Regions from separate parts of the Streptomyces araujoniae genome, predicted to be linked through region 2. Evidence: riboswitches for the same ligand, from Rfam matches in the RefSeq annotation. Region 2 holds a riboswitch; the other holds the start of a gene.
What was found. A riboswitch is a leader RNA that binds a small molecule or an ion and turns the genes downstream of it on or off. The one in region 2 is predicted to bind cobalamin.

Region 1: it holds a riboswitch for cobalamin, as region 2 does, so the genes downstream of both, ACQ9ZG_RS28540 (CoA-acylating methylmalonate-semialdehyde dehydrogenase) here and ACQ9ZG_RS11265 (ABC transporter substrate-binding protein) in region 2, are expected to answer to the same signal.

Annotation. Positions count from the first base shown of each region.
Region 1 covers NZ_CP194070.1:6,690,610-6,695,067, forward strand. The annotation lists gene ACQ9ZG_RS28535 (acyl-CoA dehydrogenase family protein) at 1-963, opposite strand, end outside; gene ACQ9ZG_RS28540 (CoA-acylating methylmalonate-semialdehyde dehydrogenase) at 960-2,462, opposite strand; cobalamin riboswitch at 2,690-2,868, opposite strand; gene cobF (precorrin-6A synthase (deacetylating)) at 3,054-3,851, shown strand; gene ACQ9ZG_RS28550 (hypothetical protein) at 3,990-4,187, opposite strand.
Region 2 covers NZ_CP194070.1:2,658,683-2,663,140, reverse strand. The annotation lists gene ACQ9ZG_RS11275 (amino acid permease) at 1-689, shown strand, start outside; gene ACQ9ZG_RS11270 (M67 family metallopeptidase) at 890-1,312, shown strand; cobalamin riboswitch at 1,343-1,537, shown strand; gene ACQ9ZG_RS11265 (ABC transporter substrate-binding protein) at 1,578-2,576, shown strand; gene ACQ9ZG_RS11260 (FecCD family ABC transporter permease) at 2,573-3,613, shown strand; gene ACQ9ZG_RS11255 (ABC transporter ATP-binding protein) at 3,690-4,458, shown strand, end outside.

The sequences.
Region 1 (4,458 bases), 4.0 Mb from region 2:
GGCCATCGCGCACAACTCCGGTGCCCCCGGCGTCTTCCGGTCCAGCGCCTCGGCGGCCTGCCGCACCAGCGCCCGGGCGGCGGCCAGTTCGGTCGCCATGTCGGCCAGCCGGAACTGCAGCGCCTGCGCCTCCAGCAGCCGTGCCCCGAACGCCTCCCGGTCCGCGAGATGGGCCAGGGAGCGGTCCAGCGCGCTCTGCGCCCCACCCAACGAGCAGGCGGCGATGCCGAGCCGGCCGCCGTTGAGGCCGTTCATCGCGATCCGGAAACCCTCGCCCTCGGCGCCCAGCATCCGGTCGGCCGGGACGCGCACACCGTCGAGCACGACCTGCCGGGTGGGCTGCGCGTTCCACCCCATCTTCTTCTCGTTGGCCCCGAACGACAGCCCCGCGTCGTCCCGTTCGACGAGGAACGCGGAGATCCCGCCGGGACCGCCGTCACCCGTGCGGGCCAGCACGATGTAGAGGTGCGCGGCACCCGCCCCGGAGATGAACTGCTTCGTCCCCGTCAGGACGTAGTGGTCGCCGTCGCGCTCGGCGCGGGTGCGCAGCGCCGCCGCGTCGGAGCCCGCGCCCGGCTCGGTCAGGCAGTAACTGCCCAACTGCTCCATGGTGCACAGCTCCGGCAGATACCGGGCGTGCTGCGCCTCGGTGCCGTACCGGTCGACCATCCAGGCGACCATGTTGTGGATCGAGAGATATCCGGCGACCGACGGGCAGCCGGTGGCCAGGGCCTCGAAGACGAGGACCCCGTCGGAGCGGGACAGCCCGGAGCCGCCCACCTCCTCCCGTACGTACACGCCTCCGAGCCCGAGGTCCGCCGCCTTCCGCAGGACGTCGACGGGGAAGTGCTTCTCCTGGTCCCAGGCCACCGCGTGCGGGGCCAGGTGCTCCTGGGCGAAGTCGAGTGTGGTCTCGACGACCGCGAGCTGGTCGTCGCTGAGCAGGGTGGTCACAGCGGTCATCCCATGGTCGGAATCGTGAAGCTCGCACCGTCCCGGATCCCGGAGGCGGGCCAGCGCGAAGTGACGGTCTTGGTACGGGTGTAGAAGCGGATGGCGTCCGGACCGTGCTGGTTCAGGTCCCCGAAGCCGGACCGCTTCCAGCCGCCGAACGTGTGGTAGGCCACCGGCACCGGGATCGGCACGTTCACGCCGACCATGCCGGTGTCGACCCGGCGGGTGAAGTCGCGTGCGATGTCGCCGTCGCGGGTGAAGAGGGCGACGCCGTTGCCGTACGCGTGCTCCGAGGGCAGCCGCAGCGCCTCCTCGTAGTCCGCCGCGCGGACCACACAGAGCACGGGCCCGAAGATCTCCTCCTGGTAGATCCGCATGTCCGGGGTGACCCGGTCGAAGAGCGAGGCGCCCGCGAAGAACCCGTCCTCGTGGCCCCCGAGGGTGAAGTCCCTTCCGTCCACGACCAGTTCGGCGCCCTCCTCGACACCGAGGTCGACATAGCCCCGCACCCGGTCCACCGCGTCGCGGCCCACCAGCGGCCCGAAGTCGGCGTCCGGGTCGTCCGAGCGGCCGATCCGCAGCTCGCCGATCCGCTCGGTGAGCCTGGCGACCAGCGCGTCGGCGGTGGCCTCACCGACCGGCACGGCCACCGAGATCGCCATGCACCGCTCGCCCGCCGAGCCGTACCCGGCCCCGATCAGCGCGTCCACCGCCTGGTCCAGATCGGCGTCCGGCATCACGATCATGTGGTTCTTGGCCCCGCCGAAGCACTGCGCCCGCTTCCCGTGGGCGGCGGCCGTCGCGTAGATGTGCGCGGCGATCGGCGTCGAGCCGACGAAGCCGAGCGCCTTGACGCGCGGGTCCTCCAGCAGGGTGTCCACGGCCTCCTTGCCGCCGTTGACGACGTTCAGGACCCCCGGCGGAAGCCCGGCCTCCAGGAAGAGTTCGGCCAGCCGCAGCGGTACCGAGGGGTCGCGCTCCGAGGGCTTGAGGATGAAGGCGTTGCCGCAGGCCAGGGCGGGCGCGGCCTTCCAGAGCGGGATCATCGCCGGGAAGTTGAACGGGGTGATGCCCGCGACCACGCCGAGCGGCCGGCGCAGCGAGTGCACATCGATCCCGGCGCCCGCGTTGTCGGTGAACTCGCCCTTCAGCAGATGCGGGACACCGGCCGCGAACTCCACCACGTCCAGACCGCGCGCGATGTCGCCGTGCGCGTCGGCCACGGTCTTGCCGTGCTCGGAGGAGAGCAGCCGGGCCAGGGAGTCCTTCTCCTTCTCCACGAGCTGGAGGAAGCGCAGCAGCACGCGGGCGCGGCGCTGCGGGTTCCACTCGCCCCACTCCCGCTGGGCCTCGGCGGCATCGGCGATGGCGGCCTCGGTCTCGGACCGGCCGGCCAGCGGCACCCGGGCCTGCACCTGCCCGGTGTTGGGGTCGTAGACATCGCCGTACGTGCCCGAGGTGCCGGGCGTGTGCTTGCCGCCGATGAAATGGGTGAGTTCGCGGACCATGGAAACCTGCTCTCGTCGGTGAGATCGTCAGGAGAGATCCGGGGATGGCGCACGGCTGCCACCGGCCCGCGCACCGGTCGGGTGCACGGGGGCGCGGAAGGGCTGCCGCCAGGGGGGACGCGAAGGGCGGGGCCGTCAGGGGGCGGGGAGAACCGCTCGCCGGGACGTGCCCGCGGGGCCGTGGGTGCGGACCGGTGCCATGCGTGTCTGCTCCATCCTCGTGGAAACACGGAACTATTCCCGTGGCCGGTATCCTGACTCCCGGATCAGCGCGCGCCCTCGTGCCTTCCCGACGGCTGGTTCGCCGTCAGTGGCGTGTCCTGCGAGGACGGACTCCCCGGTCACAGTGGCGGGACCGCGCCGGAATCGCACCGGCTTCCCTGACACCACGGGCCTTCGAGGCGCCCGGCACGATGCCGGTCGCCTCTCTGCTCACGAACATATAGTTGGACGTCCTAGTAAGTCCACCCCGCCTCGCTCCGACACGGACGCGCCCTCGCCCCGGGCCGGGTCCTGCCCGCGCCGGTCGGTGCCGACGGCCGCCCCGCCCCCTGCCCGGGCCGGCGGCCCGCCCTGGCATGATCGGCCGACATGAGCGACGCACCACCACGCCACATCCTCGTCATCGGCATGGGCGCCGGTGACCCCGACCACCTGACGCTCGCCGCGATCAAGGCGATGCGCCGGGCGCAGGTCTTCTTCGTGCTCGGCAAGGGCCGCGAGAAGGAGTCCCTCACCCGGCTGCGACGGGACATCCTGGCCGAACACCTCACCGGCCCCTACCGGGTCGTCGAGGCCGAGGACCCCTGGCGGGACCGCACCCAGGACGACCGGGGGCGCTACACCTCGGCGGTCCACGACTGGCGCCACCGCCGCGCCGACATCTGCGAGCGCCTGATCGCCGAGGAGCTGGCACCGGGGGAGTGCGGGGCCTTCCTGGTCTGGGGCGACCCGTCCCTGTACGACAGCACCCTGGCGATCCTGGAAGACATCCGGGACCGGGGGACGGTGGAGTTCGGGCATGAGGTGATCCCCGGCATCAGCAGCGTCTCCGCCCTCGCCGCCCGCCACCGTACGTCCCTGAACCAGGTGGGCCGCCCGATCCGCATCACCCCCGGCAGGCGGCTCGCGGAGGGGTTCCCGGACGACGACGGCGACATCGTGGTGATGCTCGACGGCCACGAGAGCTTCACCCATCTGACGGGCCGGGGGCTGTGGATCTACTGGGGCGCCTACATCGGCACCCCGGACGAACTCCTGGTCTCCGGCCCGCTCGACGAGGTCGCGGACCGGATCAGCCGCGTGCGCGCCGAGGCCCGCGAACGGCACGGCTGGATCATGGACACGTACCTGCTGCGTCAGGGGCCGGGCGCGTCGGGCGGCGCCTGAGGCGGTGAAGCCGCCCGTATCCGAGGCGGTGTCGGCCGCTGATGGGCCCCGGCCCGTGAGCGGGGGCCCGGACAAGGGGTGGCGGGCCGTGCGAGGCGCGGGCGGCGGCGCCGCACCTCGTCGTCGGGCCCTGCCGGGTCAGCTCCGGGACTCGTGCGCCCGGATCAGGCCGAGCCCGTGGCCGAGGCTCGGGCACTCGGCACTCAGCTCGTTGCCCCGCACCAGATAGTTGTCCACGCGCCCGTCGGTGGCGCGCTCCACGGCCCGGTACTGCGTGCCGTTCACCGTGATCGTCCAGCCGTCGCCGTCCTGGGCCCAGCCGACTGTCTTCTTCATGCAGCGCTCCCCTTCTCTCCTCGCCGCCGCGGGTCGGCGGCCGTGTATTGGCAAGAAGAACGGCCTGTGACGCTCAGTGGTTCCGGCTCGCCTACGCCATTCGGTTACATCTGTGTCACCGTGCCACCACGAGCTGACCGGAAGTCAGCGAACGGGCGAAGGGGAGCGGAATCCGGGCCGTCCGAAGCCGCCGGGCGCCCTCCCTGCGTGGCCCGTGTCTCATTTCACTGTCCGAAGTGTGAACAACGGTGTGCGCCCGGCGGTCGTCCGC
Region 2 (4,458 bases):
TGCTGCCCAAGGCCATCAACACCGTGCCGTGGCGCATCGCCGTCTTCTACGTCGGCGCCCTGATCATGATCCTGTCGGTCGTGCCGTGGTCCACCTTCAAGCCGGGCGTCTCGCCGTTCGTGAAGGCCTTCGAGGAGATGGGGCTCGGCATCGGCGCCGCCATCGTCAACTTCGTCGTCCTGACCGCGGCGCTCTCCTCCTGCAACTCCGGCATGTACTCCACCGGCCGCATGCTCCGCGACCTGGCCATGAACGGACAGGGCCCGCGCGCCTTCACCAAGCTCACGAAGAACGGCCTGCCGCTCACCGGGACCACCTTCTCCGCCGCCCTGATGCTCGTCGGCGTCTGGATCAACTACCAGTGGCCGGGCGAGGCGTTCAACTACGTCGTCTCCTTCGCCACCATCTCCGGCATGTGGGCCTGGATCATGATCCTGTTCAGCCAGATCCGCTACCGCCGCATGGCCGACCGGGGCGTGCTCCCGCACTCCTCGTTCAAGGCCCCGGGAGCCCCGTACACCAGCTGGTTCGCGCTCGCCTTCATCGGCATGGTCATCGTCATGATGGCGATCGACCAGGACGCCCGGATCTCGCTCTACTGCGCCCCGCTCTGGGCGCTCCTCCTGGGCGTCTCCTACCTGGTGCTCAAGTCGCGCGACCCGGAGAACACCGCCTTCGCCAAGCGCTGACCCAGGCTCCGGCGAGCACCCCACCCGCTCGCGTCGAGCACCGAACCCGAGGGCGGGCCCGTCGACCACGGGCCCTGGACCGGCCCTCCTCCCCAGGGCGTCCCGGCCGCTCAGCTCCCCCCACGGCCCCGGCGTCCACCATGCGGCCCTCCCCGTACCACCCACCGGTACGGAGAGGGCCGCATGCCTATCCTCTTGCCATGCTGACCATCACCCAGGCGCTCCACGACCAGATCGTCGCCCACGCCCGCGCCGACCACCCCGACGAGGCGTGCGGTGTGGTGGCGGGCCCGGCCGGGACCGGGCGCCCCGAGCGCTTCGTCCCCATGCTCAACGCCGCCCGCTCGCCCACGTTCTACGAGTTCGACTCCGGCGACCTCCTCAAGCTCTACCGCGAGATGGACGACCGCGACGAGGAGCCCGTGATCATCTACCACTCGCACACCGCGACCGAGGCCTACCCCTCCCGCACCGACGTGACGTACGCCAACGAGCCCGGCGCCCACTACGTCCTGGTCTCCACCGCCGACACCGACGGCTCGGGCCCCTTCCAGTTCCGCTCGTACCGCATCGTGGACGGCGAGATCACCGAGGAAGACGTGCAGGTCGTCGAGGCGTACTGAGCCGCGACGCTCCTCCCCGGGGGCCCCGCCGACCCTCCGGATCCGTCTGGCACACTGCACCCCAGACCCGAACACAAGGCAGCAGGAACCAGGAAGCCGGTGCGAATCCGGCACGGTCCCGCCACTGTGACCGGGCCCCCTCCCGTACGGACGACTCCCCGGTGGACGACTCCGCGCGGGAGGGCGGCCCGGAAGCCAGGAACTGGCCCGCCGCCTTCTCCCGCATCGACCAGGGGACGCGGAAATCCCCCGGAGAGGCCCCGCCATGTCCCGGCGCACCCCCGCGCTCATAGCCGCCGCCGTGCTGCTCCCGCTCGCCCTCACCGCCTGCTCCTCCTCGGAGAGCCCCGACGCCAAGGGCGGGCCCGAGGCCGCGGAGAAGAGCGACGGCTTCCCGTACACCGTCACCAACTGCGGTGTCACCACCACGTACAAGGCCGCGCCGAAGCGCGTGGTCACCATGAACCAGCACGTCACCGAGATCATGCTGGAGCTGGGCCTCACCAAGTCCCTCGTCGGCACCGCCTACCTCGACGACAAGGTGCTGCCGAAGTACGCCGAGGACTACGCCTCCGTCCCGGTCATCGCCAAGGAGTACCCCTCCTACGAGCAGGTCCTCGCCGCCGACCCCGACTTCGTCTACGGCGGCTACGCCAGCGCGTTCGCCGCGGGCGACGGGCGCGGCCGCGAGGCGCTGAAGAAGGCCGGCATCGAGACCCGGCTCAACACCGAGAGCTGCGCCGAGGCCGACACCCCGATGGAGACCCTCTACGGAGAGATCCGCGAGGTCGGCCGCACCTTCGGCGTCAGCGACCGCGCCGAGGCCTGGATCAAGCGGGCCAAGGCCGACAACGCCGCCACGGCCGAGAAGCTCAAGGACCTCAAGGCCCTCCCCGTCTTCGTCTACGACAGCGGCGACAAGACCGCGTTCACCGCGGGCGGCAAGGGCATCGGCAACGAGCTGATCAAGCGCGCCGGCGGCACCAACATCTTCGCCGACCTCGACAAGTCCTTCGGGGACGCCTCCTGGGAGAACGTCGTCGCCCGCAAGCCCGAGGCGATCGTGATCTACGACTACGGCTCCACCACCGTCGAACAGAAGAAGAAGCGCCTCCTCACCGACCCGGCCCTCGCGGACGTCCCGGCCATCAAGAACAAGCGCTTCGCGGTGATGCCGCTCTCCGACGCGGTCCTCGGCGTCCGCGTCCCCGCCGCCGTCGAGAAGCTCGCGGCCCAGCTCCACCCGGCGGCCACCACCCCGTGACCTGCCGCACCCCCGCACCGCGGCGGCTGCTCCGCTACACCCTGGTCGTCGGCGCCCTCGCCGCCCTCCTCGCAGCCGCCGTGGTCGCCGCCCTCGCCCTCGGCTCCGTCCGCATCCCGCCCGGCCAGGTGATCGACATCCTGACCGGGCGGGCGGAGGCGAGCCCGTTCCGCACGATCGTCCTGGACGTGCGGCTGCCCCGGGTCCTGCTCGGCATCGTCGTCGGCGCCGGACTCGCCGTCATCGGCACGGTCCTCCAGGCCCTCGTACGGAACCAGCTGGCCGACCCGTTCCTCCTCGGCGTCTCCTCCGGGGCCTCCACCGGCGCGGTCCTGGTGATCGTCCTCGGTATCGGCGCCTCCCTCGCCACCACCGTGACCATCCCGGCCGCCGCGTTCGCCGGCGCGCTGCTCTCCCTGCTGCTCGTCTACACCCTGGCGCGCGGCGGAGGCGGCCTCACCACCAACCGGCTCGTCCTCGCCGGGGTCGCCGTCTCCTACATCCTCTCCGCCCTCACCAGCCTGATCCTGGTCACCTCCGCCCGCGCCGACCACCTCCAGGAAGTCCTCTACTGGACCCTCGGCGGCCTCGGCGCGGCCCGCTGGGACATGCTCGCGCTCCCGACGATCACCCTGATCGCCGGTACGGCCGTCCTCCTCACCCTGGCCCGCCCGCTCGACCTGCTCCTGGTGGGGGAGGAGGGCGCGACCGTGCTGGGCCTGGACACCGCCCGCTTCCGGGCCGCCGTCTTCGTCCTCGCCTCGCTCATGACCGGGGCGCTGGTGGCGTACAGCGGGGCGATCGGCTTCGTCGGGCTGATGGTCCCGCACATGGCCCGGATGGCGGTGGGCGCCTCGCACCGGGCGCTGCTGCCGGTGGCCGCGCTCGGCGGGGCGGTGTTCCTGGTCCTCGCGGACCTGGCCGCCCGCACCCTGGCCGCCCCGCAGGACATCCCGGTCGGTGTGCTCACCGCGCTCACCGGCGGCCCGTTCTTCCTGTGGATGCTGCGGCGCCGGCCGGAAGGGGCGCCGGCATGAGCACCGTACGATCCGCCCCCGAGGACGGGGGCCGCGCCCGCACGACGACTGTCCGCACGCCCGAGGGAGCCCGCCCGTGACCACCCTGCGCACCGAGGCCCTCTCGTACGGGACCGGCGAGGGCCGCCACCTCGTCGACGCGGTCGACCTCATCGCCGCCGACGGCGAGACGGTCGGCCTGGTCGGCCCCAACGGCAGCGGCAAGACCACACTCCTGCGCTGCGTCTACGGCACCCTGCGCCCCACCCACGGCCGGGTCCTCCTGGACGGCGACGACCTCGCCACCCTCCCCGTGAAGTCCCGCGCCCGCCGCATCGCCACCGTCCCGCAGGAGAGCCACGCCGGCTTCGAACTGACCGTCGGCCAGGTCGTCGCCATGGGCCGCGCCCCGCACAAGCGGTTCTGGGAGGCGGACAGCGCCGCCGACACCGCCCTGGTCACCGACGCCCTGGAACGGGTCGGGATCGCCGCGCTCGAACCCCGTACGTTCGCCTCGCTCTCCGGCGGCGAACGCCAACGGGCCCTGGTCGCCCGCGCCCTGGTCCAGCAGCCCGCGCTCGTCGTCCTGGACGAGCCCACCAACCACCTGGACATCCGCTACCAGCTGGAGATCCTCTCCCTGGTCCGGGGCCTGGGCACCACCAACCTGCTGGCCCTGCACGACCTCAACCTCGCCGCGTACTACTGCGACCGCCTCTACGTCCTCAAGGACGGCCGGGTCGTCGCCTCCGGCACCCCTGAGGAGGTGCTGACGGCGGAGCTGCTGGGCGAGGTGTACGGCGTCGCCGCCGAGGTCAGCACCCATCCGAAGACCGGCGCCCCCACCGTCGTCTACCTCCCGGAGG